Regions from separate parts of the Exiguobacterium sp. PHA03 genome, predicted to be linked through region 3. Evidence: riboswitches for the same ligand, from Rfam matches in the RefSeq annotation. Region 3 holds a riboswitch; each other region holds the start of a gene.

The links. A riboswitch is a leader RNA that binds a small molecule or an ion and turns the genes downstream of it on or off. The one in region 3 is predicted to bind S-adenosylmethionine.
Region 1: linked by a shared signal. The riboswitch ahead of Q7C19_RS08940 (methionine ABC transporter ATP-binding protein) and the one ahead of mtnK (S-methyl-5-thioribose kinase) in region 3 are both predicted to bind S-adenosylmethionine.
Region 2: linked by a shared signal. The riboswitch ahead of Q7C19_RS12885 (amino acid permease) and the one ahead of mtnK (S-methyl-5-thioribose kinase) in region 3 are both predicted to bind S-adenosylmethionine.

The regions. Positions count from the first base shown of each region.
Region 1 is NZ_JAUTYQ010000001.1:1,693,378-1,703,798, reverse strand. Features, by position in the region: gene Q7C19_RS08955 (S-ribosylhomocysteine lyase) at 1-290, shown strand, start outside; gene Q7C19_RS08950 (PLP-dependent cysteine synthase family protein) at 287-1,210, shown strand; gene Q7C19_RS08945 (bifunctional cystathionine gamma-lyase/homocysteine desulfhydrase) at 1,203-2,369, shown strand; SAM riboswitch class I at 2,427-2,531, shown strand; gene Q7C19_RS08940 (methionine ABC transporter ATP-binding protein) at 2,610-3,632, shown strand; gene Q7C19_RS08935 (methionine ABC transporter permease) at 3,629-4,294, shown strand; gene Q7C19_RS08930 (MetQ/NlpA family ABC transporter substrate-binding protein) at 4,327-5,154, shown strand; gene Q7C19_RS08925 (MDR family MFS transporter) at 5,234-6,484, shown strand; gene sufC (Fe-S cluster assembly ATPase SufC) at 6,618-7,403, shown strand; gene sufD (Fe-S cluster assembly protein SufD) at 7,422-8,699, shown strand; gene Q7C19_RS08910 (cysteine desulfurase) at 8,701-9,924, shown strand; gene sufU (Fe-S cluster assembly sulfur transfer protein SufU) at 9,914-10,348, shown strand; gene sufB (Fe-S cluster assembly protein SufB) at 10,385-10,421, shown strand, end outside.
Region 2 is NZ_JAUTYQ010000003.1:64,725-75,145, forward strand. Features, by position in the region: gene Q7C19_RS12860 (GntP family permease) at 1-1,337, opposite strand, end outside; gene gntK (gluconokinase) at 1,362-2,903, opposite strand; gene Q7C19_RS12870 (GntR family transcriptional regulator) at 2,896-3,612, opposite strand; gene Q7C19_RS12875 (ketopantoate reductase family protein) at 3,795-4,709, shown strand; gene Q7C19_RS12880 (polysaccharide pyruvyl transferase family protein) at 4,915-6,435, shown strand; SAM riboswitch class I at 6,544-6,645, shown strand; gene Q7C19_RS12885 (amino acid permease) at 6,723-8,126, shown strand; gene mmuM (homocysteine S-methyltransferase) at 8,101-9,033, shown strand; gene Q7C19_RS12895 (MarR family winged helix-turn-helix transcriptional regulator) at 9,104-9,526, opposite strand; gene Q7C19_RS12900 (CBS domain-containing protein) at 9,710-10,165, shown strand; gene Q7C19_RS12905 (MFS transporter) at 10,192-10,421, shown strand, end outside.
Region 3 is NZ_JAUTYQ010000002.1:260,215-270,635, reverse strand. Features, by position in the region: gene Q7C19_RS12515 (sugar ABC transporter ATP-binding protein) at 1-1,260, opposite strand, end outside; gene Q7C19_RS12510 (sugar ABC transporter substrate-binding protein) at 1,284-2,366, opposite strand; gene mtnA (S-methyl-5-thioribose-1-phosphate isomerase) at 2,378-3,427, opposite strand; gene mtnK (S-methyl-5-thioribose kinase) at 3,424-4,590, opposite strand; SAM riboswitch class I at 4,668-4,771, opposite strand; SAM riboswitch class I at 4,977-5,078, shown strand; gene Q7C19_RS12495 (2,3-diketo-5-methylthiopentyl-1-phosphate enolase) at 5,149-6,339, shown strand; gene Q7C19_RS12490 (2-hydroxy-3-keto-5-methylthiopentenyl-1-phosphate phosphatase) at 6,336-6,995, shown strand; gene Q7C19_RS12485 (methylthioribulose 1-phosphate dehydratase) at 6,992-7,612, shown strand; gene Q7C19_RS12480 (1,2-dihydroxy-3-keto-5-methylthiopentene dioxygenase) at 7,629-8,165, shown strand; gene Q7C19_RS12475 (arsinothricin resistance N-acetyltransferase ArsN1 family A) at 8,291-8,779, shown strand; gene Q7C19_RS12470 (MBL fold metallo-hydrolase) at 8,840-9,595, shown strand; gene Q7C19_RS12465 (pentapeptide repeat-containing protein) at 9,644-10,282, opposite strand.

The DNA of each region.
Region 1 (10,421 bases), on a different contig from region 3:
TCGAGCACTTACTTGCTGAAAACATCCGTAACTACTCGGATGATGTCATCGATGTCTCGCCGATGGGATGCCAAACAGGTTTCTACATGGCGATGATGAACTTCGACTCGGTCGAAAAAATGAGCGAACTCGTTGAGAAGACGTTGAAAGACGTCCTCACAGCAGAAGAGATTCCAGCGCAAAACGAAGTCCAATGTGGATTTGCGAGCGCACATGACCTCAAAGGAGCGAAGCACTATGCCGAGAAAATGCTTGCCGGTCGTGATGAATGGGACATCGTCTTCGGATGATCGCGAACAACGTCCGCGACCTCGTCGGAAACACACCACTCTACGAGATCACTTCATTCGATTTGCCTGCTGGTACGCGCATTTTGGCGAAGCTCGAATGGATGAACCCTGGGGGCAGCGTCAAAGACCGCCTTGGCATTCAACTCGTTGATGCAGCAATCGAAAACGGACATGTGACACCAGGCGGTACGATCATCGAGCCGACAGCCGGGAATACCGGCATCGGCTTGGCGCTCGCCGCTAAAAAATATGATCTTCAAGTCATCTGTGTCGTTCCGGAAAAATTCAGTCAGGAAAAACAGACGTTGATGCGGGCACTCGGCGCAACCGTCGTCAACACGCCGACTGAACTCGATATGCAAGGGGCCATCGACCGGGCAAAAGAACTCGGTCAGGAAATTCCGAATAGTTACGTTCCGTTACAATTCGAAAACGAAGAGAACCCAGTCACGTATCAGCGGACACTCGGTCCTGAGCTGATGGCGGACTTGCCGCATATCGACTGGTTCGTTGCCGGTTGTGGTTCAGGTGGTACGTTCGCCGGAACAGCGGACTTCTTAAAACAACGTCTCGGTACAAAAGCAGCAATCGTTGAACCGGAAGGCTCCGTCTTGAACGGTGGTCCAGCCGGTCCGCATAAGACAGAAGGTATCGGTACAGCGAAATGGCCAAGCCTCGTGCCACGTGAACTCGTTGATGAGATTCATACGATTTCTGACCGTGATGCATTTGACGCGGTTCATACACTCGCTGCTCGCGAAGGATTACTCGTCGGTAGCTCAGCAGGGGCAGCGCTCGTTGCTGCGCTTGATATCGCGAAGCGTCACCCCGGCAGTACGATCGTCACCGTCTTCGCAGACAGTGCCGAACGCTATTTAAGCCAACAAATCTTTGAAAAGGTGGACGAAACTCATGCGTAAGAAGACAGCATTGATTCATGGAGGAACAGGTGTCGACCGGGCAACAGGAGCCGTCACACCTCCGATCTATCAAACAAGCACATACAAGCAAGATAAAATCGGTCAACTCAAAGACGGATACGAATATTCACGGACAGCGAATCCAACACGGACGAGCATCGAACGATTGATTGCGGATCTTGAAGGTGGCGCACGTGGTTTTGCCTTCGGTTCTGGGATGGCAGCGATTCATGCCGTCTTCCACTTGCTTGAGTCTGGCGACCACATCGTCATGACAGATGATGTCTACGGTGGTACGTTCCGCTTGATGCAACGCGTCTTACCGAAGTTCAACATTCAAGTGACATTCGTCGATACGACGGACCTTGCAGCAACGGAAGCAGCGATCCAAGACAACACGAAGATCGTCTACGTCGAAACACCGACGAACCCGTTGTTGAAAGTAACGGACATCGCAGCGATCGCAACGATCGCCAAACGTCACGATCTTAAACTCGTCGTCGACAACACGTTCGCGACACCATATCATCAACAACCACTCGCGCTCGGTGCAGACATCGTCTTGCACAGTGCGACGAAATACATCGGCGGACACTCGGACGTCGTCGCTGGACTTGTCGTCGTCAAAGATGATGCGCTCGGCGAAGAGATGCACTTCATCCAAAACTCGACAGGCGGCGTGCTTGGACCGCAAGACAGCTTCTTGCTCGTCCGTGGTCTTCGTACACTCGGTATCCGGATGGATGCGATCGAAGAGACAGCACATGATCTCGTTGCGTTCTTGCAAGCGCAAGACATCGTCTCGAACATCTTCTACCCAGGACTTGCATCGCATCCTGGTCACGACATCCAAGCGAAACAAGCGACTGGATTTGGTGGGATGATCAGCTTTGATGTCGGTTCAGCAGCGAACGCAGAAAAACTCGTCGAGGCGACACATTTCTTCACACTTGCTGAGAGTCTTGGTGCCGTCGAGAGCCTGATTTCCGTTCCGGCACGGATGACGCACGCGTCGATCCCAGCAGAACGTCGGGCAGAACTCGGCATCACGGACGGTCTCGTTCGGATTTCAGTTGGACTTGAGGATGCGGAAGATTTGAAAGAAGACTTAACACGTGCTTTCACGTTCCTCGAAAAAGTTTCTGAAAAAACTGTTTGACAACAAAAATAACCCCTGCTAATATTCAGAATATATTCTACAAACTTAATACCGAAACTCTTATCGAGAGTGGTGGAGGGACTGGCCCGATGAAACCCGGCAACCGCGGATCTAATCCGAAGTGGTGCTAATTCCAGCAGACAAAAGTCTGGGAGATGAGAGCAAATGGTTTTGTGTACTGAAAAGTGCGCGCGTTTGCTCTAAAACGCGCGCACTTTTTTTATTTTAGGAGGGACAGTTGTGATTCGTTTACAAGACGTAGGAAAGATTTATCGCTCAAAGCGCGGAGCGGTCGAAGCCGTCGCGAATGTCGATCTGACAATCGAGCGCGGTGAAATTTTTGGAATAATCGGTTATTCCGGAGCAGGGAAATCGACCTTGATCCGATTGTTGAATATGCTCGAAGCACCAACGAGTGGTTCGATTCAAATCGATGGTGTCGAAATGACATCACTGAAACCAAAAGAATTACGAGGCGTCCGCAAGAATGTCTCGATGGTCTTCCAGCACTTCAACTTACTCTGGTCACGGACTGTTGAAGAAAACATCATGTTCCCACTCGAACTCGGTGGCTTCCCGAAGGCTCGCCGTAAGGAACGAGTTGCGGAACTGATTCAACTCGTTGGTTTGGATGGACGTGAAAAAGCCTATCCGTCGCAATTATCGGGTGGTCAAAAGCAACGTGTCGGTATCGCTCGGGCACTCGCATCGAACCCGGACGTTCTCTTATGTGACGAGGCAACGAGTGCACTCGATCCGAAGACGACGGACTCGATTCTTGAGTTACTCGTCGACATCAATGAAAAATTGAAACTGACGATTGTCTTGATCACACACGAGATGCACGTCATTCAAAAAATCTGTCACCGGGTCGCCGTCATGGAGGCCGGTAAAATCGTCGAACAAGGACCGGTCGCAGAAGTCTTCCGTCATCCGAAGCAAGCGATGACGAAGGAATTCGTCAAACAATTGACGTCGCCATCGGAAAACGAGTTGACGTTCGCGAAACTCCGCGAACGCTACCCAACCGGAAAAATCGTTCAGTTGACGTTCGTCGGATCGACGGCGGAAAGTCCGATCCTCGCGGAAGTCATGAAGGATTCACCCGTCCTGTTCAATATCATCGGCGGAAACGTCGGTCAATCACAGGAAGGGGCGCTCGGTACACTGTTCATTCAGTTAATCGGGGAAACAGAAGCAACACAAGCGGTCATCACGAAGCTTCAAGCCAGTGATGTTGAAGTGGAGGTGGATCACCGATGATTTCATTCTTTGACAACCTAGACTGGGACATGGTGTGGGAAGCGACAGGCAGTACGATCTATATGACGGCAGTCGCTGGTCTTTCGACATTCGTTCTCGGTTTGATCATTGGTTTATTATTGTTTGCGACAAATGAAGAATTGTTGTTCAAAAATCGGGCGTTTTATTCGATCTTGAGCTTGATCGTTAACGTCTTCCGTTCGATTCCGTTCATCATCTTACTGATCTTATTGATTCCATTTACGAAAGCAGTCGTCGGTTCGTTCCTCGGACCAACAGCAGCATTACCGGCACTGATTTTAGGAGCCGCACCGTTCTACGGTCGGATGGTTGAACTCGCACTTCGCGAAGTCGATAAAGGTGTCATCGAGGCAGCTGAATCGATGGGCGCGACGAAGTTCCAAATCATCTACAAAGTCTTAATCCCAGAAGCATTGCCTGCTATCGTTTCTGGTATCACGGTTACACTCGTTGCACTTGTCGGTTACACGGCAATGGCCGGAGTAGTCGGCGGAGGTGGACTCGGGGACATGGCCTTCATCGAAGGATTCCAGCGTTCTCAAAACGATGTCATCGTCATTGCGACCCTCTTAATCTTAGCAATCGTCTTCGTCATCCAAATCATTGGGGACTTACTGATCCGAGCAATCGATAAACGTTAATTCAAATTTTATTCATATTGGAGGAATCATTCATGAAAGTTTGGAAAAAATTCGTAGGTACTGCCGCTGTATCCGTTTTAGCAATCAGTCTTGCTGCTTGTGGCGAAAAATCATCAGGAAGCGACGACAAGACACTCGTCATCGGTGCTTCGAACGTACCGCACGCTCAGATCCTCGAACACGTCAAAAAGGAATATGAAGCAAAAGGCTACAAGCTTGAAATCAAGAAGTTCCAAGATTACGTGCTTCCGAACAAAGCGCTCGCTGAAAAAGAACTCGACGCGAACTACTTCCAGCACGTACCGTATCTCGAGCAACAAGAGAAAGAAAACAAATCGTATAAGTTTGCGAACGCAGGTGGCGTCCACGTTGAGCCACTCGGTATCTATTCGAAGAAATACAAGTCACTTGATAAGTTACCAAACGGTGCAACGATCTTAACGAGCTCAAACGTCGCGGAACGCGGTCGTGTCTTGACGTTCCTTCAAAACGAAGGATTAATCAAACTCAAAGACGGTAAAACGACAGACGCGCAACTCGGTGACATCGCGGAGAACCCGAAGAAACTCAAGTTCAAGACGAACATCGAAGCATCGCTTCTTCCGCAAGCTTACAAGAACAATGAAGGCGACGCCGTCCTCATCAACACGAACTATGCGATCGATAACGGTTTGAACCCGTTGAAAGACGCGATCGCGTCAGAAGATGAGTCTTCACCATACGTCAACATCATCGTCACACGTGACGGCGATGAGAAAGACAAACGTGTCACAGCACTTCTTGACGTGCTGCACGAGAAGAAAAACCAAGATTGGATTCTCGACAAGTACAAAGGTGCGGTCGTTCCAGTCAGCAAATAAGTTCACCGAAGCCGGCATCCTTCCTATATAATGGAAGGATGCTTTTCATTTGTCTGAAACAGGGGTTAGGGGGAATCATATGCAACGCATACGTCAACTGCATCCGTTGACAATCGGGGTCTTGTTCGGGACGTTTTTCTCACGTCTCGGAACGTTCATTACGATGCCATTTTTCGCTATCTACATGACGACCGTTCTGAAGTTTGATCCGGTCGATGTCGGCTGGGTTCTCAGTATTTCGGCGATCGCCAGTCTCGTTATGAGTTTCATCGGCGGTACATTGTCGGACCGGTATGGTCGCCGGGCGATGATGCTCGCCGGAACGATCGGGTTCGCGATCGTCTTCATCGCACTCGCGCAAGTCGAGACGTTCTGGGCATTCTTCATCCTCAGTGCCTTGAACGGAGTCTGTCGTTCGATTTTTGAGCCATCCGCTCGTGCCTTGATCAGTGATACGACGGACGAAGCGAACCGATTGTTCGTCTTCAATATCCGTTACGCGATGATCAACATCGCAGCTGCGATCGGACCAGGAATTGCCTTACTGCTGAGTGCGGGGAATACGTCCGCAACGTTTTACATCACGGCGTTCGTCTATATGGCATACGGGGTGATGATTGGATTCTTATTTAAACGTCATCCAATCACTGAGACACATGGTGGCAAGAAGGTCTCGTTCGGAGCGACGGTTCGTCTGTTGCGGACGGATATCGCCTTTACGCTGGCACTCGCCGGCATCATCTTCGGGGTCTTCGGCTACAGCCAGTTCAATTCGACCTTGCCGCAATTCTTGACGGAGACGTCACTCCTTGAAGGCGGGAAGACACTCTATGCGATCTTAATCACGATCAATGCGATCACCGTCTTGATCGTGCAGTATCCGATCATGAAGTTTGGCGTCAAGACGTCACCGCTCGTTTCGATCACGACCGGGATTGCGACTGTTGCGATCGGACTGTTCGTCATGGGGAATGCAAACGCGATCTGGTGGATGATCGTCGCGATGTTCATCTTCACGTGCGGGGAAGTGATGATGTTCACGATGACCGACATCTTGACTGATCGCTTTGCGAAGCCGGAATTAAGGGGCAGTTATTTCGGGGCAATGGGCTTGACGTCGATCGGACAATCAATCGGTCCAATTGCCGGCGGACATTTATTAAGTTTATATGGAGCGGACCGTCCGTTACCGATTTTCGGGATTTTAGCGGGCTTGACATTATTCGGAATACCACTGCTCCTACTGTCACAACGGATTCATCGGACTTCGACGATCGAGGAACTGGAGGAACCGATGAAACTTTCGAATGATTCTCAACAAAACGCATGATTTTGAGAAAAAACAACGAGCGATGACGCTTGAATAATACGCCATGTTTCTTTAAGATTAGAATGATACTAAATTAGTAACGCTCGTGTTCTGAATCGTCAGTCACGAAATGAATAGATGGAGGGATTCTAACATGAAGGCTTCACACTTGAAGATTGAAGATCTACACGTCGCGATCGACGGCAAGGAAATCTTGAAAGGCGTCAACTTGGAAATCAAAGGCGGGGAAATCCACGCGGTCATGGGACCAAACGGGACAGGTAAATCAACACTCGCATCAGCATTGATGGGTCACCCATCGTACGAAGTGACATCTGGTTCAGTCACACTCGACGGCGAAGACGTCCTCGACATGGAAGTCGATGAACGCGCACAAGCAGGTATGTTCCTCGCAATGCAGTACCCAAGCGAAATCAGTGGTGTTACGAACTCAGACTTCCTTCGTTCAGCAATCAACTCGCGTCGTGAAGAAGGCGATGAAATCTCACTCATGAAATTCATCCGTGAACTTGATTCACAAATGGGTCTTCTCGAGATGCCTTCAGAAATGGCACACCGTTACCTCAACGAAGGTTTCTCTGGTGGAGAAAAGAAACGTAACGAAATTCTTCAGATGATGATGCTTAAACCAGCAATCGCGATTCTCGATGAAATCGATTCAGGTCTTGATATCGATGCACTTAAAGTCGTTGCAAAAGGTGTCAACGAAATGCGTTCACCTGAATTCGGCTGCTTGATCATCACGCACTATCAACGTCTCTTGAACTATATCGAGCCAGACTTCATCCACATCATGATGGGCGGAAAAATCGTCATGTCTGGCGGTAAAGAACTCGCACACCGTCTCGAAGCAGAAGGTTATGACTGGGTTAAAAAAGAACTCGGCATCGAAGACGTCGAAATCGAAACAAAAGCGTAAGACGAGGGAGGAAGCATGATGACTGTAGAACTGAATCTTGCAGTAAATCGCGAGGCAGTGGCAGAACGTGCGACTCGCTTAGGGGAACCATCTTGGATGGTCGCAAAGCGTCAAGACGCGCTTGATCTTGCCCCAACGCTCGCATTGCCAAAAGTAGAAAAAATCAAGATCGAAGGCTGGAACTTCACAGAAGGTACGACGGAACTTGAAACCGTCACTGGTCTTTCTTCAGATATCGAAGCATTGATCGGCGAAAACCGTGATCACATGCTCGTCACGCGTAACGGACAACTCGTCCACGCGCAAAACAGTGAAGCGGCGAACGGCGTCATCTTCACGACGCTCGAAGACGCATTAAAACAACACCCGGAACTCGTCGAGAAGTACTTCATGACTGAAGGTGTTCAAGTCAACGAAGATCGTCTTGCGGCATTAAACGCAGCACTTCGTAACGGCGGTACGTTCCTTTATGTACCAAAAGGCGTCAAGCTGTCTGTACCGATGCAAGCAATCTACACGCTTGAGCAATCAGGCGCTGCCCTTTACCATCACGCAATCATCGTTGCAGATGCTGACAGCGAATTGACGTATATCGAAAACTTCGTCTCTTACGGTGACGAAGCGCATAACGTCAACGTCGTCACAGAAGTATTCGTCGAAGACAACGCAAAAGTTCTCTTTGGTGGTGTAGATACACTATCTAAGGGTGCCATCACGTATATGAACCGTCGCGGTGTCGTCAAACAAGGCGCGAAGCTCGAATGGGCACTCGGTCACATGAATGACGGTCACACGGTCACAGAAACAAAAACACACCTCGTCGGAAACGATTCGTTCTCAGATACGAAAGCCGTTACGGTCGGTCGTGGAGAGCAAAAACAAAACTTCAACGTCCGTACGGACCATTTCGGTAAAGGATCAGAAGGTTTCATCTTGATCCACGGTGTCCAAAAAGACGCAGCAACATCCATCTTCAACGGAACGTCGATGATCCATCACGGCGCTTCGAAATCAAACGGCGTTCAAACGGAACGTGTCCTCATGTTGTCGGAAAAGGCACGTGGTGATGCAAACCCAATCCTCTTAATCGATGAGGATGACGTCATGGCAGGACACGCGGCATCTGTCGGTCGTGTCGATGAACTACAACTCTACTACTTGATGAGCCGTGGTCTTTCACGGAAGGAAGCAGAACGCCTCGTCGTTCACGGATTCCTCCAGCCAGTCGTCTCGGAACTTGCGATTGACTCGGTGAAAGAACGTCTCGTTCAAGTCATCGAAGGGAAAGTAAACTAATATGGGAATCGATGCATCCATCCGCAATCAGTTTCCGATCCTCGACCAACAGGTCAACGACCGGAAACTCGTCTATCTCGATAGTGCGGCCTCTTCGCAGAAGCCGCTCGTCGTCATCAATGCGATTGACGACTACTATAAGACGATTCATTCGAATGTGCACCGTGGCGTCCATACGCTCGGAACACGAGCGACGGATGCGTACGAAGGTGCGCGTGAGAACGTTCGTCGTTTCATCCAGGCGCAACACCATGAAGAAATTATCTTTACCCGCGGCACGACGACGGCGATCAACATCGTCGCGTCAAGCTATGGCATGGAGCATGTCGAAGAAGGCGACGAAATCGTCGTCACGTACCTCGAACACCATGCGAATCTCATTCCATGGCAACAAGTCGCTAAACGCAAAAAAGCGAAGTTGAAATACGTTGATTTGACAGCGGATGGTCGCGTAACGGTCGAAGCGGTCGAAGCACAACTGTCCGACCGGACGAAGATCGTCGCGATGGCACATGTCTCGAACGTCCTCGGTACGATCAATCCGATCAAAGAAGTCGCGCGTCTTGCGCACGCTCGAGGAGCCGTCATGGTCGTCGATGCTGCGCAAAGTGCACCACATCAACGGATTAATGTCACGGATCTCGACTGTGACTTCCTCGCTTTCTCCGCACACAAGATGTGTGGTCCGACAGGCGTTGGTGTTCTTTACGGGAAAAAGGCATTACTCAATGCGATGGAACCGGTCGAATTCGGTGGTGAGATGATTGATTACGTCGGTCTTGAAGAGTCGACGTTCAAACCGTCTCCATATCGTTTCGAAGCGGGTACACCGATCATTGCAGGTGCCGTTGGTTTATCGGCAGCGATTGATTTCTTAGAAGAGATTGGTCTAGAGAACGTCGAAGCACACGAACGTGAACTCGCGCAGTATGCGATGGCACAAATGCGTGACATCGACGGACTCACGATTTACGGTCCGGAAGAACGCGTTGGACTCGTCACGTTCAATCTCGGTGATGTCCATGCACATGACGTCGCAACCGTCCTTGATATGCAGGGAATCGCGGTTCGCGCCGGTCACCACTGTGCACAGCCCTTGATGCGTTGGCTCGGAGCGAGCTCGACGGCTCGCGCTAGCTTCTATCTTTACAACACGAAAGAAGAGGTTGACGCACTCGTGACAGGACTTCGCCAAACGAAGGAGTATTTCAGTCATGGATTTTAACAATCTCGATCACTTGTATCGTCAAGTGATCATGGATCATTATAAAACTCCCCGAAATCGCGGTGCGATCGAGGGGGGCGTCACGATCGACATGAACAATCCGACGTGCGGCGATACGATTCGTCTCCAGCTCGCGATTGAAGACGATGTCGTCCGTGATGCGAAATTTGACGGGGAGGGCTGCTCGATCAGCATGGCGTCTGCTTCAATGATGACGCAACTCGTCAAAGGTAAGACTATCGAAGAAGCCTTACGACTCGCGGATATCTTTTCGGACATGGTCCAAGGAAAAGACTATGACGACGAATCGTTCGACCTCGGGGACGTCGAGGCACTCTCGGGTGTCACGAAATTCCCGGCACGCATCAAATGTGCGACACTTGCCTGGAAGGCGCTCGAACGCGGCGTAGAAGAAGGGAAGTAAACTTCGGTCACAAGCAAGTAAGAGGAGGAAATGAACATGGCAAAGAACATGCCGGAAATTGGCGATTATAAAT
Region 2 (10,421 bases), on a different contig from region 3:
AGGCTGAGGAGAAGAACGAACCCAAGTCCACAAACGGAAATGATCGTCTCAAGCACAGTCCATGTCGCAAACGTTTCTTTTAATGATAATCCGAAATACTCTTTAAACATCCAGAAGCCTGCATCATTGACGTGTGAAGCGATCAGACTACCCGCACCAGTCGCGAGAACGACAAGCGCTAAGTTGACGTCGGATTGCTCCAGTAACGGAATGACGAGACCAGCTGTCGAAAGGGCAGCGACTGTCGCAGAACCAAGTGAGATTCGCAGAATCGCAGCGATCAACCAAGCGAGCAGAATCGGAGATAACGCCGATCCTTCAAATAATTGTGCGACGAATGTACCGACGCCGCCGTCAATCAAGACTTGTTTGAAGGCACCGCCACCACCGATGATCAATAGCATCATCCCGATTTGGGCGATGGCCGTCGTACAAGATTCCATGACCGTTTGCATCGGAATCTTACGGGCGATCCCCATCGTGTAGACCGCGACGAGTAACGAAATCAACATCGCCGTCGAGGCGTTCCCGATGAACTCGATCGCCGAGATGACGCTACTCTCACCCAAGCCGAGTGTTTCTTGTAAAAGCGTGAAGATCGTTGCGACCGACATCAAGAGGACCGGTAGCATCGCAGTGAAGACACTAATACCGAAACCTGGCGTCTCGTCTAAATCAAATTCTTTTTGTTCCCCGAGTGACGCGATGTTTCCTGTGCGTGTAAACGATTCAGGTACGAGTCGTTTCGCGATCTTCGTAAAAACAGGACCAGCAATGATGACTGTCGGAACAGCAACGATGAAACCATACAATAAGACTTCCCCGATATTGGCTTTATACTCCCCTGCGATGACGGTCGGACCTGGGTGAGGTGGTAAGAAGCCGTGCGTGACAGACAGTGCTGCGACCATTGGGATCCCAAGATATAAGATCGAGACGCGGAGCTGGCGTGAAATCGCAAAGACGATTGGAATCAACAGAACGAGTCCGACTTCGAAGAAGAGTGCGATTCCGATGATGAACGAAGCAACGACGACCGCCCATTGGATGTTCTTTTCCCCGAATCGTGCGACAAGCGTCATCGCGATTCGCTGCGCCCCCCCGGCGTCAGCGATTAGCTTTCCAAGCATCGCACCAAGACCAAAGATCAGAGCTAGGTGACCGAGTGTTCCTCCGATACCGGCTTCGATCGTCTTGACGATCTGATCGAGCGGCATACCGAGTAATAGTGCAACGCCAAAGGAAACGATGATGAGTGAAACGAACGTATTTAATTTTAACCCCATGATGAGAACGAGCAATGCGACGATTCCAATTCCTACGATGACTAAAGGCATGATGACTTCCCCCAAAAGATTAAGTTAGTTTTCCTCTTGAATCAAGCTCCGTTGATACATAGCAATTCGTTTGTGGTCTTCGGATAATGTCCGCGCTAGACTAATGAAAATCGGTAAAAGCTGACGATATTCATGCATCGCTTCTTCATTTGGTACATGGCGATGTGTTTCCCCAATCATCTCGGATACGACTTCGAACGAATCGATTTCCCCTGTCGCATACAGTCCGAGAATACAAGCGCCAAGACATGAACTTTCGAAACTTTCCGGAATGACGACTTCCGACTCAAAGATGTCCGCCATCATTTGGCGCCAGACTTCAGACCGGGCAAATCCACCGGTTGCCTGAATCCGCGTCACAGGACCATCCATGCATTCGACGAGTGCGAGGAAGACGGTATACAGATTGTAGATGACGCCTTCTAGTGCTGCCCGAATCATGTGCTCTTTTTTGTGTGAGAGCGTCAAACCGAAGAATGAACCGCTGACGTCCGGATTCCATAGCGGTGCTCGTTCACCGGACAAGTAAGGATGGAACAACAGACCGTCGGACCCCGGGCGGACGCGTTCGGCAATCTTCGTCAGGACAGCATACGGATCGATACCGAGACGTTTTGCTGTCTCGACTTCTGCTGAAGCGAGTTCGTCTCGAATCCAGCGTAAGACCATTCCACCGTTATTGACGGGGCCGCCGATGACCCAGTGGTCCTCGGTCAGTGCGTAACAGAACGTTCGTCCTTTTTCATCCGTCTGTGGACGATCAATGATCGTTCGGATGGCACCGCTCGTTCCGATCGTGATCGCGATTTCCCCTTTGCGAATCGCGTTGACACCTAAATTGGAGAGGACACCGTCACTAGCACCGACTAAGAACGGCGTATCGACGGATAATCCCATTTGTCGTGCGTAATCAGTATTGAGTCCGGTACATGACGTCGTTGTCGGTACGGGTTCCGATAAATAGCTTGCATCGATACCTGCGACATGCAATGCGCCCGTATCCCAACCTAATTCATGAATATTAAAGAGACCAGTTGCTGAAGCGAGAGAGTGGTCGATGACATATGTTCCGAACAGTCTTTGGAACACGAACTCCTTGATCCCGACATACTTTTTCGTTTGAGCGTGGAGCTCCGGACGATCTTCGACGAGCCAACTGATTTTGCTAAGCGGTGACATCGGATGAATCGGTGTCCCGGTCCGGTGATAGATCGAGAGACCATATTGTTCCTTAATCTTGTTCGACCATGCTTCACTCCGACTGTCTGCCCATGTGATGCAGGCAGTCAACGGTTGATGTTGTGCGTCCATCGCAATCAAACTGTGCATGGCACTACTGAACGCGACGAACTTCGGTGGCATGCTCGGATGACGTTTTGTGATCAAGCGGATGGATTCGAGTACGGCATCAAAAATTTCTTCCGGATCCTGTTCCGCCGTCGAACGGTTCGGTGTGTGGAGTGGGTAACCGACGTTCGTTTGTCCGATGACCTCTCCTTTTGTCGTAAATAAGACTGCTTTCGTACTCGTCGTTCCGATATCGACGCCTAACATGTATTCAGTCATGTGAATCGACTCCTTTCGACATCATTTGTTGCGTTTTCCAGAGATCTTCGACTTCCTGAACATCATCAAAGTTCTGATGTAAGGAAGCAACCATCCGTTCACGATCCCCTGTCTCAATCGCTTCGATATACAAGGCATGGTTCGCGAGGATGCGTTCGAAGTCTTCGATGTCTTCCTCGAATCGTACCCGCATCGATAGGAGGATGAAACTTTCCATGACTGGTTTGAGATTTTGCCAAATCATGCTGACATACCCATGATCAATCGAGCGGATGATTGTTTCATGAAACAGTACGTCTTGGAAAGAGAATTCATCAGCATCCTTATATTTGATAGCAACCTTCATCATTTCGAGAATTTTGCTGAGTTCACGGACGAGTTCTGCCCGTTCGACCTTAACAAGTCGCTCGAAGACGAACGTTTCGATGAGTAACCGGACATCATAGATTTCTTGAATGTCGCGCTCGGATAAACCGACGACGACCGCCCCCATTCGTTCGAGACGAATCAACTGTTCGGCTGCAAGCACCTTTAACGCGTCACGGACAGGTGAGCGACTGACTGAAAAATCAGAGGCTATTTTGTTTTCGGATAATATGGTACCGCTTTCAATTTTTCCTGAAATGATCCGCATTCGTAGTTCGTGCGCGACACGATCTCCGGCAGAAGCTTTTGACAACCATTTCAAGGGGTATAACAGTTCTGACATAAAATCACCTGATTTCTAGAGTGAGTATACTTGTATACAAGTTAGTATATACGTTTTTCTCTAAAATGCAAACGCTTCACTTAAATCTTAGAGATTCAACTGGCAATCAGGAAATCGGTTCCAAATATGTTAGGGTGAAGGAGTAATCAATAACCAGAACGGGTAAGGAGGAGATAGTACATATGAACATTTTAGTTGTAGGTGCAGGAGCAGTCGGAGGTTATTTCGGGGGCCGTCTTGCTGAGCAAGGTGAACAGGTGACCTTTCTCGTCCGTCCGAAGCGATATGAACAATTACAAAAAACAGGTCTACAGATCACTAGTCCTCATGGCGATATCACGATCACTCCTCAGTTAGTGACACGAGACATGCGACCGGATCACGTATTTGATGTCGTTTTGCTTTCGACGAAAGCCTATCACTTAGATAATGTCTTAAAGGATCTTACGCCATTCGTTTCGAACGAGACGTATATCATTCCTTTATTGAATGGCATGCAACATATTCGTCGGTTAACAGAAGTCTTCGGAGAAGAGCGTGTACTGGGCGGTCTTTGCTTCATTGAATCGACGCTTGATGCAGAAGGACGCATTTTACAGACGAGTCCGTCACATCGACTGTTGTTTGGCTCACGAACCGGCAAACCAACAGCTCGTTTGCAGGAGATCGCAACACGTTTTGCGAAAGCGAAGGCACCGATGGCGTACTCGATGCATATCATGGATGACATGTGGCAAAAGTATCTTTTCATTTCGACATTTGCGGGTGTGACGACGCTATTTCGTTCAGCGATCGGTTCGATTCGGGAAGAAGCTGTCGGGCGTCAGATGATTGTAGACGTCATGAACGAAGCGAAACAGGCGATGGAAGAACAGGGCGCGGTCTTCAATGACGATACAGAAACGGTGCTATTGAAGCAGATGCATGCGATGGAAGATACGATGAAATCGTCGATGTTGCGCGATATGGAAAAAGGTCAGCCAGTCGAAGTGGAACATTTTTTCAGCGCCTTGTTAAAACCTACTTCGACAGAACGGTTCAGAGCTTTAAAATTAGTCGAATCAAACTTACGCATGTATCTTGGAACGATTAAATAGTTACATTTTTCTATTTTAGAAAAATAATGGAGTAGTACAAATGTTTCGTTTTGATGACGAAAGACCTGTTTCCCCTAGGAATCGTTGACTTCCGAAATAAAATTCATCTATTGTTAATGAGATTGAAAAAAAGTGATAATATATTTTTCCGCATTTTTTTCTTGCAAGGACGAATGAAGCAGACGAGAGGGGAAGTTTATCCATTATGAAACGTATTATTATTCGTGCAGGTATGACACCATTCGAACAGTTCGATGCTCCTTATTTGATGAAACATAATTCCATTGGAGGAAACGTTGGAAATCTCATTTATCAATACAGTATCTTTCGGACGTTAATGACAGAAGGTACGACGATTACACCGGACTATTACTATTACGATGAAGAACGGGCGGATGAGATCAATGCTAACTTCGATCTCTACGTCATTCCGTTAGCGGACGCATTCCGAAAAGAATTCGTACCGACTTTACGGAAGTACACCCGCCTTATCAAGAAATTAAAAATTCCAGTCGTCGTCATCGGTGTAGGCTTACGTGCACCGTTTGAACCAGACTTAGATGGTGGATTCCCGTTCGATGAAGATGTCAAAGCATTCGTCAGTGCCGTTCTCGAGCGCTCAAGCATGCTTGGTCTTCGTGGGGAAATCACGTCGAAATACTTGACGCGTCTTGGTTTTCGCGAAGGCATTGATCATCGTGTCATCGGATGTCCTTCGATGTACGCGTTTGGTCGCGACTTACATATTCGTGAAACGAACATTACGCCCGAGTCGATGATTACGGTCAACTCGTCACGTTTAGCACCACAAAATGTTCTTGATTTCATTACGCGCGGAATGGAAGAGTATCCGAATCATTACTTCATTCCCCAATGGATGAAGGAACTGAAATTGACGTATACAGGAACGCATCCGATCGCAGATTTGTCCGTGACGAACTATCCGGTGAAGATGTCGGATCCTGCTTACATGAACGATCGTGTTCGTTTCTTCTTGAACGCACAAACATGGTTCGATTTCATCGGGCAGGCAGACCTCAGTTTTGGTGCGCGCTTGCATGGAAATATCACAGCAACGCTTGCGGGTACGCCGAGTATCCTCATTCCAAAGGATGCACGAATGCGCGAACTAACGGATTATCATCAGTTGACGCATATTTGGGCGAACGACATCAAAGCGGATACACAATTATCCGACGTCGTAGCCAATGCTGATTTCCAAAGTCCGGCACGTGTTCAAGCAGGTAACTTCGACAACTTCGTTGATTTCTTGAACGTGAATGATCTTGAACACATTTATCAAGAGACGAACTATCCTGAGAATGTACCGTTTGACCGTCAAATGGCGCAAGCGGAACTACTTCCACCGGTTCAACCGATTTCTGGCGTGAGTCTCGAAGAAGCAGTAGCTCGTTTCGAACGCTTCTTCCCAGAACAAGAGAAAAAAATCGCAGATACACAAATAAAGGCAAAAAAGAAATTAGCCGAAAAAGATAAAAAAATCGCAGATGCGCAAAAACAGGCAAAAGCTCAATTAGCTGAAAAAGATAAGAAAATCAAAGCATTGCAGAAACAAACAACGACGACTCAAAAAGATCAGGAAATTGCGGCGCTCAAAGCGCAACTGGCTGCCCAAACGAAGAAAATGAAGCACCAGCAAGGGACATTGAACCGAAAAGCGGTTCGTGCAGCCTTAAAGACAGCGGATCTATTCGCAAAAAAATAAAGTGTTCTAACATTCCGGGTCATTATAATGCGGAATGTTTTTTGGTAGGAGTATTCTGAATTGTGTTGACAATTCGGAAAAGACTTGATAGGGTTAGGAACAATTACATACTTATCCAGAGAGGTGGAGGGACTGGCCCTATGAAACCTCAGCAACAGGTCGAAAGATACTGTGCTAATTCCTGCGGGTGCTGCACCCGATCGATAAGATTTCCGAATTGTCGACCGACGCATCCGTGAGGATGCGTTTTTTGTTTGAAATAGGTGGAACGAGGAGGAAATGGATTCATGAAAACGAGCGGAGCTTTTCGACGCAAGATGGAATCACGTCATCTGATCATGCTGTCGTTAGGAGGCGTCATTGGAACAGGATTATTTTTAAGTACAGGTTATACGTTGGAACAAGCGGGACGTGTCGGAACGATTTTGTCGTATTTGATCGGAGCCGTCGTCGTCTACTTAGTCATGTTAAGTCTCGGTGAACTCGCTGTGCACATGCCGGAAACCGGATCATTCCATAAGTACGCAACGAAGTATATCGGACCCGGTACCGGTTATACGGTGGCCTGGCTCTACTGGCTGACGTGGACGGTCGCCCTTGGTTCAGAATTCACGGCAGCAGGCATTTTGATGCAACGTTGGTTCCCGTCGATTCCAGTCTGGGTGTTCAGTGCATTATTCGCTGCGATGATCCTTGGTATCAACGTCTTGAAGGTCCGTGTGTTCGCTGAAGTTGAATTTTGGTTCTCCGCCATTAAGGTCGTAACGATCATTGCGTTCATTTTACTTGGTGCGGGAGCCATCGTTGGCTTCATCCCATTACAAGATAGTAGCCCAGCACCATTCTTTTCTTCCTTAACGGAAGGAGGATTGTTTCCAAATGGAGCATTTGCGATCTTCATGACGATGCTTGCTGTGAACTTTGCTTACTCAGGAACGGAATTGATCGGCGTCGCAGCGGGTGAAGCGGTCGATCCGAAGCGGACGATTCCGCTTGCGATCCGAACAACGATTTTGCGACTCGTCCTCTTTTTCGTCGGTACGATCATCGTATTAGCCGTCTTATTGCCAACGGAAGGGAAGGGCGTGCTCGAAAGTCCGTTCGTTGCGGTGTTCGAACGAATCGGAATTCCGTATGCGGCAGACGTGATGAACTTCGTCATTCTGACAGCGATCTTGTCGGCAGCGAACTCTGGGCTTTACGCTGCCTCCCGGATGCTTTGGTCGCTTGCGAACGAACGCATGATTCCGCGCTTCTTTGCCCAGGTGACGCCAAGTGGGGTTCCACTTCGAGCTGTATTGTTCAGCATGCTTGGCGGAGGACTTGCTTTGCTGTCTAGCATCTATGCAGCAGGAAGTGTCTATATTGCGCTCGTCTCGATTTCCGGCCTTGCTGTCGTCGTCGTCTGGATGAGTATCAGCGTTGCGCAGTATCGCTTCCGGAAACAATTCCTCCGCGAAGGGCATACGGTCGACGAATTGGTCTATCGTACACCACTCTTTCCATTGGTACCGATCGCCGCTTTTGTCGTCTGTTTGATTTCCCTGATTGGTATCGGATTTGATCCGACGCAACGAGTCGCCTTGTATTGCGGTATCCCATTCATCGTGATCTGTTATGTCGTTCATGCGTTCACGAATTCTTCTCAGAAACGGAGTGTTGAAGATGTCCCGAATCAAAAATCCAGTTGATCAACGATTACAGGAAGTTCCTTTCCTAATTTTAGATGGTGCGCTTGCGACTGAACTCGAACAAAAGGGATTCGACCTGAACGATCCACTCTGGTCAGCACGCCTCTTAATCGAAGCACCGGAACAGATTGAGCGTGTCCATCACGATTACTTTGAAGTGGGCGCCGATGTTGCGATCACCTCAAGCTATCAAGCAAGTATCGAAGGATTCAAGCAACGTCACATCACGACCGAGGAAGCACAAGCGTTAATTCGACAAACGGTTACCTTAGCGCAAGATGCACGGACGCGTAGCGGAAAGAGTGCCGCATTGATTGCGGGATCAGTTGGTCCTTATGGTGCCTACTTAGCAGATGGTTCTGAGTATCGCGGTCATTATGGTGTGTCAGCAGATGTGCTAGAAGCCTTCCACAGACCGCGCATCGAAGCATTGATTGAAGCAGGGGCTGATCTGCTGGCATTCGAGACGATTCCGTCGCTTGAGGAAGCTGTCGTGTTGTTCGGGATTCTCGAAGCGTTCCCGGAAGTATCTGCTTGGCTGACGTTCTCGCTTCAAGATGCGACGCACATCAGTGAGGGAACACCGCTTGCGATATGCATCGAGACAATCGGACAGCATCCGCAACTTGCAGCAATCGGTGCAAATTGTTTTCCGGCATCCTACGCGACCGACTTCATCCGTCACGTTAAGACGTTGACGAGTGTTCCAATCATTGTCTATCCGAACTCCGGTGAAGTCTATGATCCGGTCGCAAAGACGTGGTCGGGTACGAATCAGTGCACGTCGTTCCAAGCCATCGCAAAGACATGGTATGAAGCTGGAGCACGATTGATTGGCGGTTGTTGTAGAACTTCACCGGAACATATCGCGCAAATTCGTTCGGTTTGCCAGGTTTCTCATACGTGATGAATGATGACGAAAAAACGGACACGAAATCAATCGATTTCGCGTCCGTTTTTTTAATGGTGTGATTCCATTACCGTTCGCGCAAGGCGCGATTGAATTGTTGCAATAGGCGTCCGAAATCTTCTGCATCATCCGCTGGCCAGTCTGTCAGTAGACGTTCGATGCTCGCGAGACGTGCGGTTCGGTAGATGGTGAGTTCTTGTTGTCCTTTATCTGTAATATGATAGAAGAAGGCTCGCCCATCTGTCGGATCTTTTACTTTTTCAACGAGTTGCTTCTGATCGAGTGCCGCTGCTTGACGACTGACGGTCGAGACATCGAGCTGAAGTTCACGGGCAAGTGTTTTAACACCGACGTTGCCGGAATCCGCTAATTGTCGCAGTAAGAGATAAGAAGCACGGTCCAAATTACGATTGTCTGCCGTCGCCGTCGTTAAGCGCCGGATCAGGATCGCTAACTCGAGTTCAATGGTTTCGAGTGATTGTTGAGACATCGGGTATCTCCCCTTTCAAAAAAAGTCTCTCTGTTCCTCATGATTACCCAATGTGGATAAGCTGTCAATGCGAAAAGCAGGAGGCTTGACAGAGTTGTAGTTGTATTATACAATCATTTTTGTTCTTTTAATTGTATCATACAACTTTCGTAGATGAGAAACGAACGACAAAGGAGAATTCAGATGAAAGCTTATGAATCGATGAAACAAGAGGTCATTACGGTAAACGATACAGATCTGATTCGTACGGTCATCGAACGATTCATTCAATCTGGTATTAGCGGCGTACCCGTCATCAATGCCGAGCAAGAGGTCGTCGGTTATATCAGTGACGGAGATATCATGCGCGCGATCGGAAAACACAAGGACATCATCGTCGATACATTCTTATATGTAGATGTCATCAAAGGAGACGAAGAAGATTATGAAGATCGAATTCGTCATATCTTGAATCGACCTGTCATGGAACTTGCACGCCGGAAGGTTGTAACAGCAGACGCTGATACAGAAATGGAAGAGATTGCAGCAACGCTCGGTTCAAAACGGATCAAAAAGCTTCCAATCCTTAAGGCAGGACGTCTTGTTGGGATCATTAGTCGAGGCGACGTCATCCGCCATTCGTTTAAACAGTTCATATAATACATTCAATAGAAAGAAGGGACACTATGGCACTTGCTGAAAAAACGACGACGCTTGAGCCGGAAACGGTATTAGCGGAAAGCAAACATGGATTATTCCATCAACCGGTTGCTGTTTGGGCAGTCTTTTTCGCCAGTATTACAGCATTCATGGGAATGGGACTCGTCAATCCCGTGTTACCGACGATTGCCGAGAATTTAGAAGCGTCCAAAAGTGAAGTAACGCTCTTATTTACAAGTTATAACGCCGTCATGGC
Region 3 (10,421 bases):
TTTCGTCGGTTCATCTAAGACGAGGACAGAAACATCGGTCAGTAACCATTTTCCGATGGCGACTTTTTGTTGATTTCCACCGGATAGTTGACCTACTTCCTGTTTCACGTCTGCCACTTTGATGCCCAGCTCCTTAACCCATTTCGATGCCTGTTCGACTTCTTTACGACGATCCATCAGTCCCCAGCGGTTGACGAAATCATGAGCTGCCGCTGCTGTCAGGTTTTCTGCGACAGAATCGGCAACAAGAATTCCTTCTTTTCGCCGTTCTTCCGGAACGAGACCGATTCCCGCTTGAATCGCAGCTTGTGGATTGCAAAGGCGATGGGCTTTTCCACCTATACGAACCTCCCCTTCCTGAAACGGGCGATCACCGAATAATGCTTTGCATAATTCCGTTTTACCGGCACCGACAAGACCCGCGATACCAACGACTTCCCCTGCTTGAACCGTCAAGGAGATGTCGCGGACGTCCGCATTCGTGGCACTCTCGACCGTCAGTACGTTCGTCGCATTGATCCGTGACGTTTTCGCGACAGACGTAAGCTTACGCCCGAGCATCTGCTCAACGACAGCTTCTTTCGGGATGTCTGCCAAAAGATGTCGCGAGATGAGTTGACCGTCGCGCATGACCGAGATGGAGTCGCAAATGTCATACAATTCTTGTAGGCGGTGGGAAATGAAAATGATCCCAAGTCCCCGTTCCGCTAAACGACGCACGACTGAAAAGAGATGGCTTGTTTCCGCCTGACTGAGAGGTGCCGTCGGTTCATCCAAAATTAAAAAACGACGTTCCTGAACGAGGGCGCGTGCAATCAATACGAGTTGCTTTTCAGCAAGACGTAATTCTTCGACACGTGTCTTGACGGAAATATCCGCCTGTAATGTCGCTAACGCTTCTTTCGCACGCTGTATGTAACGGCGTTGGGATACCAAACCCGTCATTGTTCCGTCCGTCAACAGATCGAGACAGATATTCTCAGCAACCGTCAAATACGGGACAAGCGCCACATCAACCTCTTGTTGGACGAGATCGATCCCGATTCGTTTTGCATCACGCGGAGATTGAATTGACAGTTCTTTCCCGTCAAGACGGATGATTCCTTCGTCCGCTGTTTCCGCTCCAGATAAGACTTTCATCAGCGTCGACTTACCGGCACCATTCGCACCGACAAGCGCATGAATTTCACCAGACTTCACCTCAAAGGAGACTTGCTTGAGTGCCTGGACTCCCGGAAACGCAAGTGAAATCCCGGTCATTTCCAGGTGATGATTGATAGACGTCATTGTTTTTTATGGACGTCACGCAACCGGTCCATCCACGGCTCATTGAATTTATCCGACGTACTCCAACCTTTGATGATCGTATCGAGATTATACATCGTTGTGTCCTGCTTCAATGCCTTCTGCTCAACGAGTTTCGCATCGAGATCAAAGCTATCTGGTGTCTTCTCTCCGGCGATTTTCTTAGCCAGTAGTCGCATGTCCGTTTGTCCAATCAGGAATGGATCCACCGCACTCGTCGAAACCCAGTTGCTGCCTTTCTCACGCATCAGGTTGATGTCCTGATTTGAGACATCGATCGAGATCAATGGGATTTCTTGACGTTTATTATCCTTGAGCGATTTGTAAGCGCCTTTTGCGACTTCGTCCCATGCTCCCCAAACGGCATCAACGCTTCCTTTCGGGTATTTCGCGAGAATGGCATTCATCTTTGTCGCGATATCCCCTTGGACATCTTGGAAGTTCGTCGGTCCAACCGTCTCAAGCGTTTTGATTTTTCCGTCTGCTTCGTACGTCTTATAGATTTCCTGACGACGATCGAGCGGGGCAAAACCTGGTCCGAACCAGAGTTTGATGACACGGACCGGCTTTTTGTCCGTCACCTTCGTCACTTCATCGAGTGATAGCTTCGCAAGTTGATGATCGTTTTGGAACGTTTCCGTCACGCCTTGTAGAGATGCTCCTTTTTTCTTCGTGACCGTATCGAACGTCACGACCCTTAGTCCTTTATCGACTGCTGGTTTGATCATGTCATAGGCATAGTCTTCCTTACCGTGCGAGATGATGAGCCCGTCATAATCTTGCTGAATCGCTTGCGCGACCAGTTCCTTGAACTTGACATCGTTACCTTCCGAAATGAACGTGCTGACTTTAAAGCCGAGCGCTTCGCCTTCACTTCGTGCGCCATCAAGGAATTGTTTCGTATGGTCGTCCGATGCCAGGTTGCGGATGACGGCGATCTTGACGTCCGATTGAACCCCTTTTGGTACATCCTTGACGACCTTCGTCGTCGTGGCTTCTCCATTCGCACAAGCCGCTAGTAATAAGGCCGGTGCTAGGACGGCGTAAGCTAGTTTTTTCATGACATATCTCCTTATCCGAGGGGTTGAAGCCCTGTTAATTGTTCAATCGTTTCTTCATTCGGTTGCGTGATGACACCAAGTTCGGTGATGATGCCCGTGATTAAGGTGTGTGGTGTGACATCAAAAGCTGGGTTGAAGACAGCAACTCCTTCTGGTGCTGTCGCAACACCTTGGACAGTCGTCACTTCCTGCGGATCACGTTCTTCAATTTCGATCGCGTCTCCGGAAATAAGTGAGAAATCAAACGTCGAGAGCGGTGCTGCGACGTAAAACGGGATACCGAAAGCTTGAGCAAGTAATGCTAGTTGGAACGTTCCGATCTTATTCGCCGTATCTCCGTTTCGTGTAATCCGGTCCGCCCCGACGATGATTGCATCGATCTGTTTTTCTTTCAGCGTATGGGCGACCATGTTATCTGTAATTAGCGTGACATCGATGCCGGCACGTTGTAGCTCCCATGTCGTCAGTCGTGCTCCCTGCAGTAATGGTCGCGTCTCACTCGCAAAAACAGATAATTCAATGCCGCGTTCTTTTGCGATATAGAACGGCGCAAGTGCTGTTCCATAAGCAGCGGTCGCAATCGATCCAGCATTACAGATCGTTAGGATCCGGTTACCTGACTGGAACAATTCAAGTGCATGAATCCCGATTTGACGTGACGTCTGCGCATCCTGATCGTATAAGGCAATCGTCCGCTGCTCGAGCCGTTCGCGGATCTCTTCTACCGACGTCCCGTCTTGAATGATTGGATTCAATTGATCAAGGACATTTCGTAAGTTAACAGCCGTCGGTCGTGTCGCGAGTAACGTCGCTGATGTCTCAAGCAAAGTCTGCTTATAGATCGACAGTTCTGCTTCAAACCGGTACGCCTCTTGAACGAGTACGAATCCGCCAAATAAACTGATCGCAGGCGCCCCTCGGACGCGCAGTTGTTTAATCGCTTCGACCGCTTGTGCAAGATCGGTAATGACTTCATAGTGTTCTTCCTGCGGTAGACGTGTCTGATCGAGAATTGTCAAGACACGATCTTCATAACGAATACTTTGAACGAATGTACTCATCGGCTAAGTTCCTCCGTTACGTCGAAGTTTCGTAAATCATCAAATGTCCGGCATTCGGTCCGACGTTTGATTAACGCCGATCCTAAACGTAAAGCATGTTGTTTTCGTTCTAGTCGTTCCGTAATAGAACTAATCGTTTCTAAATCAGCGACTGGTGCGAGTCCGATCGTCCGACGAATCAGTTCGCAACCGGCAAAGCCGAGTGCATCCTGCAAGATCGTGCTCAGTACATCGTCGACGAGTCCCGATGTCCGGAATGGTTCGACGGCTTCGCGTTCCCATAAGGCGCGGAACGTCGAAGCGAACGTCAGCCAGAACGTATCGATGTCGCGAATCCGGGCATCACGAAGTGCTGAATAATCCGGGTATGCTGCAAAGAATAAGTGGGCGATGAACTGTCCGACATCGAATCCGAATGGACCATAAAAGGCGAATTCTGGATCGATGACTTTCGTTTCCGTTGCCGAAGCAAAGATGCTTCCTGTATGTAGATCGCCGTGTAGCAACGCATCTCCTTTTGTGATGAAAAGCGCTTCGAGTTTTGCGACTTCGCGTTTCAACTCATCGTCCGCCCACAGACGTGCCACCTCTTCTTCAAGCCCGGCTTCAATCTCGTTCGTCTCCGCGTCATGGAACGGATCCGTGAAGATTAATTTTTCCGTGATGTCGCACAAGTCCGGATTGTAGTACGTTCGGGCGACACGTTTTTTTTCAACCGGACCAAGCGCAAAGTCCGATGTATGGAATAAAGTCCGAGCGAGATAAGAACCAATATGTTCCGCAAGCAACGGATACTGTTCACCTGCGAGTAAACCGCTTCGAACGATTGTCAGATGTGAAAGATCTTCCATGACCGTATACGCCTCGTCGTGACTAGCATGAAAGACACGCGGTACGAACGGCACGGCATGCCGGGCGAATTCACGGAGTGCGGATTGCTCGATCCACGCCCGCTCGAGTGATAGTGGCCAGCTCTCACCGACGACTTTCGCGTACGGGAGTGCTTGTTTTAGAATCAATCGATGTTCACCTTCTCGAATTCGAAAGACAAGGTTCAGATTGCCGTCGCCAATCTCTTCTGCTTCGACGGTTCCGTCGCCGATCAGTCCTAGTGAGCGGACCCGTTCGATCGCGTCCTGTTCTGTAAATGCTTTGTATGTCATCTCAGTTCCCCCTGTGTGATACACGAAAAAGCGCCTCTTTTCGTCATCGAAAAGAGGCGCAGGAAAGTCACTGCGTCCTCTTATCTCTCAGACGAAACGTCTGTTGGATGTAGCACCGTGCCAAGTGGTCGGTTGCTGCGGCGTCATCGGGCCAATTCCCTCTGCCAACTCGCGATAAGAGTCGTATGTAGTTGTCGTGTGTGATATTGATTTGAATCTTACGCAATCCTCTTCTCTGCTGTCAAATCGAAATTAAGCAAAAACGGATATCGTTTTCGCTCCATATATAGAAAGAGTATTTTCAAAAAAATAAATTTTCTAAAAATAGTTTGACAAGTCGTGACTCTCATGTAAAAATTGCAATTAGATTTCACAATTTCATCCAATTCTTATCAAGAGCAGACGGAGGGACAAGCCCTACGATGTCGCAGCAACCGACCTTTTGGCACGGTGCTAATTCTTGCAGCTACTAAGCTGACAGATAAGAGTCCACGTTCGAATCATTCATGGTCTCTTGTCGCTGACGAGAGACCATTTTTTTATTGAAGGAGGAAAGACATGTCTTACATCACAGCTACTTATCAATTGACCGCCCGTGATCGACTGGAGCAACGCGCCGAACAACTCGCGCTTGGTCTGACGGTTGGTTCCTGGACGGAGCTGAATCATCTTGAGCAACAACAACTCGCCTCATTCAAAGGAGAAGTCGTACATACGGAAGAGCGCGACGGTAAAGGCTATATCACGATTCGTTACCCGGAACACAATGTATCGCGCGACTTTTCTGCGATCTTGACGACCGTCTTCGGGAAACTCTCACTCGACGGTGAAATCAAATTAACAGAACTGCTACTACCCGATACATTCACGTCGGATTTTCCAGGTGCGAAGTTCGGGATTGAAGGGGTTCGTTCCTTGATTGGTGTCGAAGATCGTCCACTGTTAATGAGCATCTTCAAAGGGGTCATCGGACGCGATTTATCGTTCCTTCGTGATCAACTCGAAGGACAACTTGCTGGTGGGATCGATCTCGTCAAGGACGATGAGATCCTATATGACAATCCGTTGACACCGACGATTGATCGGGCACGGATCGGACGTGAGGTTATCGATGCTCATTTCCACCGGACCGGTAAACGTGCGTTGTATGCGATCACACTTAGTGGTCCCGTCTTTACGCTCAAGGATCAAGCCAAACGATTGATTGACGCTGGAGCAACTGCTTTCTTGTTGAATACCTTCACATACGGACTCGACGTCTTACGTGAATTGGCAAGTGATCCGGAGATCAACGTTCCCATTTTCAATCATCCGGCTTACAGCGGTGCATTGATTGCTAGCCCGAACCACGGTGTTGCAGCGCCTGTCTTACTTGGCACATTACCGCGCGTTGCTGGTGCAGACTTAACACTATTCCCGTCACCTTACGGCAATGTCGCTCTTCCGAAGGACGTCGCCCGCGGCATCGCGGTCGAAGCGACTCGCCTCGGTCAGACGAAAGCGATTTTCCCTGTCCCTTCAGCCGGTATTCACCCAGGACTCGTTGCTCAACTCGTACGCGACTTCGGGATCGATTCCGTCATCAACGCTGGTGGTGGCGTACATGGTCATCCGCAAGGTGCTGCGGCTGGTGTTATCGCTTTTCGTCAAGCACTTGATGCGGCACTCGCAAATGAATCCCTATCGAATGCTGCGTCACGACATGAAGAATTACGAGTCGCGCTCGACGCTTGGGGGATCAAGTCATGACCTTACGAATTCTTTGTGACTTCGACGGTACCGTAACGATGCAGGATAACATCATTGCACTCATGGAGGTATTTGTGCCAGTGAATGACTTCGAACCGTTGAAACGTGGCGTGCTCGACCGGACGTTATCGATCCAAAGTGGTGTCGGGCAGATGTTCGCGCTTCTGCCGTCCGACGGTAAAGCGGACTATCTTGATTTCTTGATGGAGCGCGCCGTCATTCGCGAAGGATTTTCGGAGTTGCTTCAGTACAGTCGTCGTCAAGGAATCCATTTTTCGATTGTTAGCGGTGGAATGGACTTTTTCGTCGAACCGATCTTAGCACCGTTCCTCGAGCAAGAGCAGATTTACTGTAACATTGCCGATTTCAGTGGTCCATTCGTCCACATCGATTGGCCACACGCCTGCGATGCCCATTGCACGAATGGATGCGGCTGTTGTAAAACATCCGTTGCCCGTACATTATGCAAAGACGATGACGTCATCATCGTCATCGGTGACTCAGTGACGGACTTCGAACTCGCAAAACAAGCGGATCGTGTCTATGCCCGTGATTATCTGATCACGTTGTGTGAAGAAAATGATATCGCCTATACACCTTTTGAGACGTTCCACGATATCGTTCATGATTTAGCACGATCGGAGGTGACGATATGACATTCATGCGACGGTATGAAGAACTACGCGCCATCAAACAAGAACTTGCAGCGCGCGATTGGTTCCCTGGTACGAGTGGTAACCTCGCCATTCGGACGTCCGGTATTCCGATTGAATTTCTTGTGACGGCAAGTGGGAAAGATAAGCGGCAGACGACTCCTGACGACTTCGTTCATGTCGATGCGACCGGTCAATTGATCGGCGAGCAATCCGGGCGCCCTTCTGCTGAGACATTGCTCCATGTCGAAGTGTTCAACCGAACGAACGCCGGATGTTCCCTGCATGTCCATACGATTGCGAACAATGTGATTTCGGAGTTATATGGCGATCAGGGAAGTATCACCTTCTCCGGTCAAGAAATCATCAAGGCACTCGGTCACTGGGAAGAAGATGCGACGGTCACGGTACCGATCATTCCGAATCACGCGGACATCCCGACACTCGCTGCTGCTTTTGCGCCATATGTCACAGCGGACAGCGGTGCCGTCCTGATTCGCAATCACGGAATCACGGTCTGGGCACCGACCGCCTTTGAAGCAAAGAAACACCTCGAAGCCTTCGAGTTTTTATTCAACTATACGTTGACGTTGCAATCATGCCGTCAATCTATCTATTAAAAGGAGGAATCATCTCATGGCAACAGTCTTATTCCAAGAAACAAACACACGGTATACGGATCAAACGGAAGTCGCTGACTTCCTCGCATCGCGCGGCGTTCTTTACGAACAATGGGACGTCTCAAAACTACCAGCACCTCTCGTCGAGAACTTCACACTGACGGATGCCGACAAACAAACGATTCTCGATACGTTCGCTCCAGAAATCAAAGACGTATCAGAACGTCGTGGATATCAGACAGCTGATATCATTTCACTTTCGGATACGACACCGAACCTTGACGAGTTGCTCGTCAACTTCCAGAAAGAACATCATCACACGGATGATGAAGTCCGTTTCATCGTAAGCGGTCACGGCGTCTTCGCGATCAAAGACGAAGAAGTCGGCTACTATAACATCGAACTCAATCCCGGTGATTTGATTTCTGTTCCTGTCAATACACGCCACTACTTTACGCTCCAAGAGGATCGGAAAGTCGTCGCTGTTCGAATTTTCGTCACGACGGATGGCTGGGTTCCAATTTACGAGAACGAGACATCCACGGTCTCTTAAGAACGACAAAAGCGTTGATTTCTTCTATATAAGGAAAATCGGCGCTTTTTCTTATCTCACAAACATATCACTACATCGACACGTAACAGATATAATGAGGGAAAAGCGATTGGGGAGTGAGCAACATGCATATTCGTCCTGTAACGGAACATGATTTACCCGCCGTTCTATCCATTTATAATGAAGGCATCGAAGACCGAATCGCAACGCTTGAGACGGATCGAAAAGATTTATCGTTCATGACCCAGTGGTATGCAGAGCGTACGCATCGCTACGCTGGATATGTCGCAGAAGATGAGACAGGTGTCCTCGGCTTCATTTCTCTTGATCCGTATAACCCGCGTCCTGTCTATGCGACAGTTGGTGAGATTTCCGTCTACATTACTCGAACACATCGCGGACAAGGGATCGGGACACAGTTGTTAGAAACTGCCGAACAACATGCGCGCGATCATCAGATGCATAAGCTGATTCTCTTTACCTTCCCGTTCAATAAAATCGGACAAAAGCTCTACATCCGTTCCGGATTCCGGATTGTTGGGACATTTAAGGAACAAGGTCGCTTGAACGGCGAATACGTCGACGTCATGGCGATGGAGAAACGCTTACGATAGGATTCATTGAATGCCAGACGGGGAATAATCAATCCGAGTCATTGAGAGAGGATGAACCTAATGGATATTCAACAAATTCGTAATGCGACGCTTGTCGTCACGTATGCCAATCAAGTTTTACTGATCGATCCGTTTCTCGGCGAAAAAGGCAGTTTACCTCCTTTCGGTCAAACGCCGAATGCCGTCGCCAATCCACTCGTCGACTTACCGGTCGATGTTAAGACACTGCTCGATCCTGACGCTGTCTTCGTCACGCATCTGCACGCGGATCATTTCGATGATGCTGCAAAACAATTTCTACCCAAGCATTTGCCATTCTATGCGCAGCAAGAAGAAGACGCACGGCAAATCCGAGAAGCCGGCTTCACGAACGTCTCTTCCTTCGATTCCGGTGTGACGATCGGTGATATCCAGGTCCATCGAACAGGTGGACAGCATGGTGTCGGTGAAATCGGTGAACGAATGGGACATGTCTCCGGACTCGTCCTCACGCATCCGGACGAACCGACGCTTTATATCGCAGGTGATACGATCTGGTGTGACGAGGTCGCGCATGCGATTGAACAACATACACCAGATATCATCGTCGTCAACAGTGGGGCTGCCCAGTTCCTGACGGGAGAACCGATCACGATGTCGCAGCGTGATCTCCTTGCCGTACACGAAGCAGCAGCGGAAGCAACGATCATCGTCTCGCACCTCGAGTCCGTCAATCACTGTCTCCTGCGGCGCGACATGATTGCTGACTTTTTAGCTGCTTTCCACCTCTCTGCCCATTTCCTCATTCCGGAAGATGGCGAAACGATGTCATTTTAAGAACAAATCAAAAGTCTCTTTTCGAAATTCATCGAAAAGAGACTTTTTTCATGGAATGACCAATCCTAATAATCGAGCGAAGGCGACTGCTTGTTCTTCCGTAATGACTGCGCCCGGTAAAAATCGCGGATCGATTGTGATACCAGAGAGTTCCGTCTGCCGGAGATCAAGACCTTTTAATGGTGTTTCAATCCATTGGCTATCAGTAAGCCGGACCGCTTCGAGTTTCCAATGGGTCGGTTTCACTTCGAAGAACTGTGCTTCTTTCATCGTCGTTTCACTCCAATGCTGATGACGGACAGTACTACGAATGAACTGGGCATAGTCTGCGAGTCCTTCTTCGATCGTCAGATGATCAAGCGTACAATCTTCAAACTGAACACCCGTCATCCGGCATCCGACGAAAGACACGCGGTGAAAACGGGTTTCTTGGAAGTGACATCCTGTTAAGTCACATTGCTCGAAACGAATATCTTCGAACGAACCGCGGTCAAAGGTGAGGTTCGCGAACGAGACATTTTGAAAACATACTTGATAGGCATCGATACGTTCCGTCAGTTCGACAGGCATCGACTCCTTTTCATAACGTGCTCCTTTCAGATATGGATCGTCGATTTCGACTTGATCGAACGTCTCTGCTTGAAGCGTTTTCGGTAATTCTGGTAAACGGATAACGATCTCTTTCATAGAAATTCCCCCTTTTTCTCTCCTTTAGTGTATCAAACTCCTCTTGCATAAGGGTCAATCGTTCGAATTCCCTCTTTTTTCAACAGTTTTTTATTTTGAGACACTTTGAGACCATGCTATAGTCAAAGAAAATCAAAAT